Regions from separate parts of the Streptomyces sp. DT190 genome, predicted to be linked through region 2. Evidence: riboswitches for the same ligand, from Rfam matches in the RefSeq annotation. Region 2 holds a riboswitch; the other holds the start of a gene.
The links. A riboswitch is a leader RNA that binds a small molecule or an ion and turns the genes downstream of it on or off. The one in region 2 is predicted to bind S-adenosylmethionine.
Positions count from the first base shown of each region.

Region 1: linked by a shared signal. The riboswitch ahead of ACPXCS_RS18955 (aminotransferase class V-fold PLP-dependent enzyme) and the one ahead of thrC (threonine synthase) in region 2 are both predicted to bind S-adenosylmethionine.

Region 1 covers NZ_JBNCNM010000010.1:6,203-10,385, forward strand. Annotated here, with positions in the region: gene ACPXCS_RS18945 (cytochrome b) at 1-1,116, shown strand, start outside; gene trpD (anthranilate phosphoribosyltransferase) at 1,253-2,317, shown strand; SAM riboswitch class IV at 2,397-2,513, shown strand; gene ACPXCS_RS18955 (aminotransferase class V-fold PLP-dependent enzyme) at 2,639-4,006, shown strand; gene ACPXCS_RS18960 (glycerate kinase) at 3,961-4,183, opposite strand, start outside.
Region 2 covers NZ_JBNCNM010000021.1:118,056-122,238, reverse strand. Annotated here, with positions in the region: gene ACPXCS_RS30385 (cold-shock protein) at 272-475, opposite strand; gene ACPXCS_RS30380 (ubiquitin-like small modifier protein 1) at 934-1,209, opposite strand; gene thrC (threonine synthase) at 1,297-2,583, opposite strand; SAM riboswitch class I at 2,602-2,757, opposite strand; gene ACPXCS_RS30370 (glucosyl-3-phosphoglycerate synthase) at 2,913-3,857, shown strand; gene ACPXCS_RS30365 (alpha,alpha-trehalose-phosphate synthase (UDP-forming)) at 3,931-4,183, shown strand, end outside.

The DNA of each region.
Region 1 (4,183 bases), on a different contig from region 2:
CTCTCCGGCACCGGTGTCCGCTTCACGCAGGGCGCGATCCTGTCCGTGCCGATCGTCGGCACGTACATCTCGATGTTCCTGTTCGGCGGGGAGTTCCCGGGCACCGACTTCGTCGCCCGGTTTTACTCGATCCACATCCTGCTGCTGCCGGGCATCATGCTCGGGCTCGTGGTCGGCCACCTGATCCTGGTCTTCTACCACAAGCACACGCAGTTCGCGGGTCCCGGACGGACCAACAAGAACGTCGTCGGCATGCCGCTGCTGCCGGTCTACATGGCCAAGGCCGGAGGCTTTTTCTTCCTGGTCTTCGGTGTCATCGCGGCCCTCGCCGGCATCGCGACCGTCAACCCGATCTGGGTCCTCGGCCCGTACCGGCCCGACCAGGTGTCGACCGGCGCCCAGCCCGACTGGTACATGGGCTTCGCCGAGGGCCTGGTCCGCGCCATGCCCGGCTGGGAGATCAACTTCTGGGGTCACACGCTCGTCCTGGGCGTGTTCATCCCGCTGGTGCTCTTCGGCCTGTTCCTCGCGATCATCGCCCTGTACCCGTTCATCGAGTCGTGGGTGACCGGGGACAAGCGCGAGCACCACATCCTGGACCGGCCGCGCAACGCCCCGACGCGCACCGCGTTCGGTGTCGCCTGGGTCACCGGCTACATGATCATGCTGATCGGCGGTGGCAACGACATCGTCGCCACGCACTTCCACCTGTCGATCAACGCGGTCACCTGGTTCGTCCGGATCGGGTTCTTCGCCGGGCCGGTCATCGCCTTCATCGTCACCAAGCGGATCTGCCTCGGCCTGCAGCGCCGGGACAAGGACAAGGTGCTGCACGGCCGCGAGTCGGGCATCATCAAGCGCCTGCCGCACGGTGAGTTCATCGAGGTGCACGAGCCGCTCAGCCAGGAGCAGATGTACACGCTCACGGCGCACGAGCAGTACGAGCCGGTCGAGCTCGGCCCGACGGTCGACGAGAACGGTGTCGAGCGCAAGGTGAAGGGCTCCGAGAAGCTGCGCGCCAAGCTCAGCGACGCCTACTACGGCGAGGGCGCCCAGATCCCGAAGCCCACCGTCGAGGAGTACCGGGAGATCACGAGCGGCCACGGCCACCACTGATCACTGCTTCGCCACGCCACACAAGGGCCCCGTCCGGTGTTCGGACGGGGCCCTTCGTGGTGGCCGGGGCTGGATAGGGTGGACCTCGTCGAGACTCTCGTCCCGCAGTGCGGGACGCCTGATCCTGGAGCGGCTTATGAGCGCTGTGACCCCCGCTGGAGGCGACACCGCGGCGGGCCGCTCCTGGCCCCTGCTGTTGAACGGCCTGCTGCAGGGTCGTGATCTGACCGCCGACGACACCGCCTGGGCGATGGACCTCATCATGCGCGGCGAGGCGACGGACGCGCAGATCGCCGGGTTCGTGGTGGCGCTGCGCGCCAAGGGGGAGACCGTCGAGGAGATCGCCGGGTTCGTCCGGGCGATGTACGCGCACGCGAACGTCATCGAGGTGCCGGGCCCGGCCGTCGACATCGTCGGCACGGGCGGCGACGGTGCCAAGACCGTCAACATCTCGACCATGTCGGCGATCGTCATCGCCGGCACGGGCGCGAAGGTCGTCAAGCACGGCAACCGCGCCGCGTCCTCGGCCTCCGGCGCCTCGGACGTCCTGGAGAAGCTCGGCGTCAACCTGGAGCTGCCCACGCACCGGGTGGCGGGGGTGGCCGAGGAGGCCGGGATCACCTTCTGCTTCGCGGCGAAGTTCCACCCGTCGATGCGGTACGCGGGCGCGGCCCGCGGGCAGCTGGGCATCCGGACGATCTTCAACGTCCTCGGCCCGCTGACCAACCCGGCCAAGGTCCGCGCCCAGGCGGTCGGCGTGGCCGATCCGCGCATGGCGCCGATCGTCGCCGGCGTCTTCGCCGAGCGCGGCCACTCCTCCCTGGTCTTCCGCGGCGACGACGGTCTCGACGAACTGACCACCACCGCCACGTCCCGGGTCTGGATCGTCCGCGACGGCAAGGTGACCGAGGAGGCCTTCGACCCGCGGGAGGTGGGCCTCGAACTGGTCCCGGTGGAGGCCCTGCGCGGCGCGGACGCCTCGTACAACGCCGAGGTCGCCCGCCGTCTGCTGGACGGTGAGCGGGGCCCGGTGCGGGACGCGGTGCTGCTGAACGCGGCGGCGGCGCTGGTGGCCCTGGAGCCGGGCACGGGCACGCTGGCCGAGCAGATCCGCGCGGGCATGGCGAAGGCGGCCGAGGCGATCGACTCGGGGGCCGCCAAGCGGACGCTGGAGCGGTGGGTGGCCGCCAGCAACGCGTGACGGGCCGGCTGTGAGGTGCGTCCCGCGATCCGGACCCGGGTTGCGGGACGCCGATCACTTCACGTACGTTCCCGTACCAGGTCATGAGTGACAGTCATGAGGCCCCGGCCGACTGTCCGGCAACCCTCCGTCCGTGGCGGGGTGCCCCGGGTGAAGACCAGGCCGTAGGCAGCGAGGTCTACGGCAAGCGCGGACCCCTCGCGACACCAGGGGTCCTGGTCGACGAGGAGTCTTCCGTGAGTCAGCGAATGCGATAGGGCCGCAGAGCCCCGCCTCCGCACACCCTTCCTCCTTCACCCCTGTTTCTCACGGGAGTTCGTCATGTCCGTCTTCACTGCTGCCGCCGACCAGTCCGTTTGTGCCCCGCTGCCCGTTCTGGGGCGGGATGTCACCGTGCCGCTGGTGACGGGCGGTGAGGTCACCTACGCCGCGCTCGACTACGCCGCCAGCGCCCCGGCGCTGCAGCGGGTCTGGGACGACGTCGCCGCCTACGCGCCGTACTACGGCAGTGTCCACCGCGGCGCCGGGTACCTGTCCCAGCTGTCGACCGACCTGTTCGAGAACGCCCGCCGGACCGTCGCGGAGTTCCTCGGCTGCCGCGCCGACGACCAGGTCGTGTTCACCCGGTCCACCACGGACTCCCTCAACCTCCTCGCCGCCGCCCTGCCCGGGGACTGCCAGGTCTTCGTGTTCGAGACCGAGCACCACGCCTCCCTGCTGCCCTGGCGCGACGCCCGCGTCACCTACCTCGACGCCCCGCGGAGCCACCGCGAGGCCGTCGAGACCCTGGAGGGCGCCCTCGCCGCCCGCGACCCGCACGGCCCGGCCCTGGTCTGCGTCACCGGCGCGTCGAACGTCACCGGCGAGCTGTGGCCCGTACGGGAGCTGGCCGCGGCCGCGCACGCCCACGGGGCGCGGATCGTGCTGGACGCCGCCCAGTTGGCCCCGCACCACCCGGTGTCCGTCGCGGACCTCGACGTCGACTGGGTGGCCTTCTCCGGGCACAAGCTGTACGCGCCCTTCGGCTCCGGTGTCCTGGCCGGGCGGGCCGACTGGCTGCGCCGGGCGGAGCCGTACCTCGCGGGCGGCGGCGCCAGCCGGAAGGTCGCGCGGCGTGCGGACGGGGGCGTGGACGTGCAGTGGCACGACAGCGCCGCCCGGCACGAGGCCGGCTCGCCGAACGTCATCGGCGCCTACTCCATCGCCTCCGCCTGCAAGGCCCTCACCGAGGCCGGGTTCGACACCCTCGTCGCCCGGGAGCGGTACCTGATCGAGAAGGTGCGCGCGGGTCTCGCCGGGGTGCCGCAGGTGCGCTTCCTGTCCCTCTTCGGCGACGACGCCCCGCGTGTGGGTGTGCTCTCCTTCGTCGTCGACGGCTGGAACAGCTCCCACTTCGCCGCCGCGCTGTCCGCCGAGTACGGCATCGGCGTGCGGGACGGGCTGTTCTGCGCCCACCCGCTGGTGCGCACGCTGCTCGGCAGCGCCCCGCAGACGCAGGGCGAGTGCGGGGCGCCGGAGGCCGAGCCGGGGGAGCGGTCGCTCAACGCCATCCGGGTGAGCTTCGGCGCGGGCACGCCGGACGAGCACGTGGAGCGGTTCGTGCGGGCCGTGCGGGAGCTCGTGACGGACGGGGCGCGGTGGAACTACCGCACGGAGGACGGCCGTTGCGTGCCGGACACCTCCGCGTGAGCGGCCGGGCCGGGCAGCAGCGGTAGCCGGGCGCCCAGGACGATCATCCGCAGGGCCCGCTCGGTGGCGTCGGTGAGCAGCTCGCTCGCGCGCAGCAGCGCCTCCGCCAGTTCCATCGGGCCGGGCAGGATGCCGTGGCAGGCGTCCACGCCGGGTACCTGGTGCGCGCCCTCGCCG
Region 2 (4,183 bases):
GACGGCCTCCGACCGGTGGTTCCTTGCCCCACCTGGTCCGCGGCCTCACCGACCCGGTCCTTACGTTGTCACTCTCACCTTCAGAGTGCTAACGCAATGATTAGCACTCGGGCATGGCGAGTGCAAGCGCCTCCCGGGGATCGGGCAGGGTCGTCAGCCACCCGCGAACACCCCCCGGCACCCGCTGCGAACAGGCCGAAGGGCCCACACCCCGGGGGGTGCGAGCCCTTCTGAGAAGACCTGTCGCTTGCGCGTCGGTCGTGGTGCGCGTTCAGGCGGTGACGCGAACCATGTCGGCCTGCGGACCCTTCTGGCCCTGCGAGATCTCGAACTCGACCCGCTGGCCCTCTTCCAGGGTGCGGTAGCCGTCCATCTGGATCGCGCTGTAGTGGACGAAAACATCCGCACCACCGTCGACCGCGATGAAGCCGTACCCCTTCTCCGCGTTGAACCACTTGACGGTGCCCTGAGCCATGCCTAACTCCCCTATTACTGGCCCTTGCACAGATCCACACTTCGCGGACCCGGGTCAGACCTCACCCCCCACGGTTGGGGGCGTGCGCCGGAACGCGTCGACCGCGGCTGAATGTATCTGTCCAACTGCCGTCTGCAACAGGTCAATCGGACGAGAATTCTGGACGCGCAGGGTCCGGAATGTGGGGAGAATTCGCCCGAATTCAGGGCAAGTCGGGCCACATAAAATACGCAAAAGCCGCGAAAGACACGCACACTTTGGCTACATCTTGTCGGGCTCGCAGCGGGAATTCAGAGTTCCGATCACAGGATCGGGATCGCGTTCCCCAACTGTACCGCGCTCAATCACATGGAATTGCCCCCTCCGCTTCTCTCACGGTGGGGGCAATTCGATGAACTCTCCGTGACCGGCATTACTCCAGGTAACAATCAGGCCGGCCGACCGGTTTACGGGCCCGCTCAGCCTCCCGCGACGGCGGGGATGATCGACACGCCGGCACCGTCCGGGGTGGCCGTCTCCAGCCCCTGCTCGAACCGCACGTCGTCGTCGTTCACGTACACGTTGACGAAGCGGCGCAGCTTCCCCTGGTCGTCCAGCACCCGGGCGGCGATCCCCGTGTGGTTCTTCTCCAGATCGGCGATGACCTCGCCCAGGGTCGCCCCCTCGGCGGCGACCTCGGCCTGCCCGCCGGTGTAGGTACGCAGGATGGTGGGGATGCGAACGGTGACGCTCATGACTTCAGAACCTCCGGTTGGGTATCGCCCTCAGGGGCGCGGGGAACTGCGCGACCAGCCCCCACGGCCCGCAGCGAACAACGACGCTCAGACGAGCCCGGCTTCACGGAACGACTCCAGACTGGGACGAATGGTCGCGGTCAGCCCCGTGCCCGCCACCGCGTCCAGCGTCTTCAGACCGTCCCCGGTGTTGAGCACCACGGTCGTCTTCGCCGGGTCGAGAACCCCGCTCTCCACCAACTTGCGCGTCACGCCCACGGTCACCCCACCCGCGGTCTCCGCGAAGATCCCCTCGGTCCTGGCGAGGACCTTGATCGCGTCGACGATCTGCTCGTCCGTCACGTCCTCCACCGCACCGCCCGTGCGCCGCGCGATGTCCAGCACATACGGCCCGTCCGCCGGGTTGCCGATCGCCAGCGACTTGGCGATCGTGTCCGGCTTCTGCGGCCGCACCACGTCGTGCCCGGCCTTGAACGCGGTCGACACCGGCGAGCAGCCCTCGGCCTGCGCGCCGAAGATCCGGTACGGCTTGTCCTCGACCAGCCCGAGCTTGATCAGCTCCTGCAGGCCCTTGTCGATCTTCGTGAGCTGGGAGCCGGAGGCGATCGGCACCACGAGCTGGTCGGGCAGCCGCCAGCCGAGCTGCTCGCAGATCTCGTACGCCAGCGTCTTGGAGCCCTCGGCGTAGTACGGCCGCAGGTTGACGTTGACGAAGCCCCAGCCCTCGCCGGCCGGGTCGCCGATCAGCTCGGAGCAGAAGCGGTTCACGTCGTCGTAGTTGCCCTCGATGCCGACGAGCTCGCCGCCGTACACCGCGGCCATGACGACCTTGCCCTGCTCCAGGTCGTGCGGGATGAACACGCACGAGCGGAAGCCGGCGCGGGCCGCCGCGGCGCCCACCGCACCGGCGAGGTTGCCGGTGGAGGAGCAGGAGAGGGTGGTGAAGCCGAAGGCGCGGGCGGCCTCCAGGGCCTGCGCGACGACGCGGTCCTTGAAGGAGTGCGTCGGGTTGCCGGAGTCGTCCTTGACGAACAGCTTGCCGGCGTCGACGCCCAGCTCGCGCGCGAGGTTGTCGGCCTTGACCAGCTTGGTCCAGCCCGGGTTGATGTTCGGCTTGTCCGCCACGTCGGCCGGGACCGGCAGCAGCGGGGCGTAGCGCCAGATGTTCGCGGGGCCCGCCTCGATCGTCTTGCGCAGCTCCTCGGCGTCGTAGGACGAGAAGTCGTAGGCGATCTCCAGCGGGCCGAAACACTCCTCGCAGGCGAAAACCGGGCCGAGGGGCACGCGGTGACCGCACTCGCGGCAGCTCAGGGCGGCGGCCGGGCCGAGGTCTACGGTGGAGTTCGTGGTGCTTGCAACAGTCTGCACAGCCATGTGAGGCGAGGCCCTTTCTCCTCATCTTCCTCACGACGCATCTCGCCGTGAGACGGATTTGGCACCTTCCCTAGCCGGGAGCCTCGCGCTGTGGTCGCCAGTGACCTACGAGAACCGACTGGAGGGTTGCCGGGGCTTCATCGGGCCGTTTCCCTCTGCCCCTCTGGATGAGCTGTATGTGGTTGTAGACGGCGGGCGACCTCGGACATGCGATGGTCATCCGCGTTGTTCAAGACTGTAACCGACGACCAGGACAGTTGAGATAGTCGTCCGAACCGCGAGACGCGTCACATCCCGTCCCGCCGAGAGAACGCTAAGGAGCCGCCACGGTGCTGGAAGAAGTCGAGCGCTGGCTGAGCACCCGTTCCTGGTCTGCGAACGAACGCCCGCTCCACCGGATCATGGCCGCCAAGCAGCGCACGGGCCGCACGGTCAGTGTGGTGCTGCCCGCGCTGAACGAGGAGGAGACGGTCGGCGACATCGCCGCCGTCATCCGGCACGACCTGATGCTGCAGGTCCCGCTCGTCGACGAGCTGGTCGTCGTCGACTCGGGCTCGACCGACCGCACCTCCGAGGTGGCCGCCGCCGCGGGCGCGACGGTGGTGCACCGCGACGCGATACTCCCGCGCGTCCCGGCCGTACGCGGCAAGGGTGAGGTGCTGTGGCGCTCGCTGCTCGTCACGCGCGGGGACATCGTCTGCTTCGTCGACGCGGACCTGCGGGACTTCTCGTCCGACTTCGTCTCGGGGATCGTCGGCCCGCTGCTGACCGACCCGGACGTGGCCCTGGTCAAGGGCATGTACGACCGGCCCCTGGGCGGCGCCGCCGGGCAGGGCGGCCGGGTCACCGAGCTGATGGCGCGCCCGCTGCTCAACATGCACTGGCCGCGGCTGGCCGGGTTCGTGCAGCCGCTGGGCGGGGAGTACGCGGCCCGCCGCTCGCTGCTGGAGCAGCTGCCGTTCCCCGTCGGGTACGGCATCGAGCTGGGCATGCTGGTGGACGCCCTGCACCTGGTGGGCCTGGACGCCCTCGCCCAGGTGGACGTCGGGGTGCGCAAGCACCGGCACCAGGACGGGCAGGCCCTGGGCCGGATGGCCGCCGAGATCTACCGCACGGCGCAGCTGCGGCTGGCCCGGGGGCACCTGATCCGGCCGTCCCTGACGCAGTTCGAACGGGGTGGCGACGGCTTCGAGCCGCGGACGTACTCGGTGGACACGGAGGAACGTCCGCCGATGGTGGAGATCGCCGAGTACCAGGCGCGCCGGGCGGCCTGACCGGGGCCGTTTTCGGCCGGACGCGGCAGGTCCGTACGTTTGAGCGTTTACAGGCCGGGCTAGGTTGAGGCCTATGGGTTCGACGCACGGTTCTGCACGGGTACTGGTGGCCTCCAACCGGGGCCCGGTCTCCTACACGGTCGGTGAGGACGGTTCGCTGAACGCCAAGCGGGGCGGCGGCGGGCTGGTCTCGGGGCTCTCCGCGATCGGCTCGGACGCGGACGCGCTGTGGGTGTGCTCGGCGCTGTCCGACGGCGACCGGGAGGCGGTCCGGCGCGGAGCCGGGGAGGACGGCGTGCGGATGCTGGACATCCCGGCCGACGTGC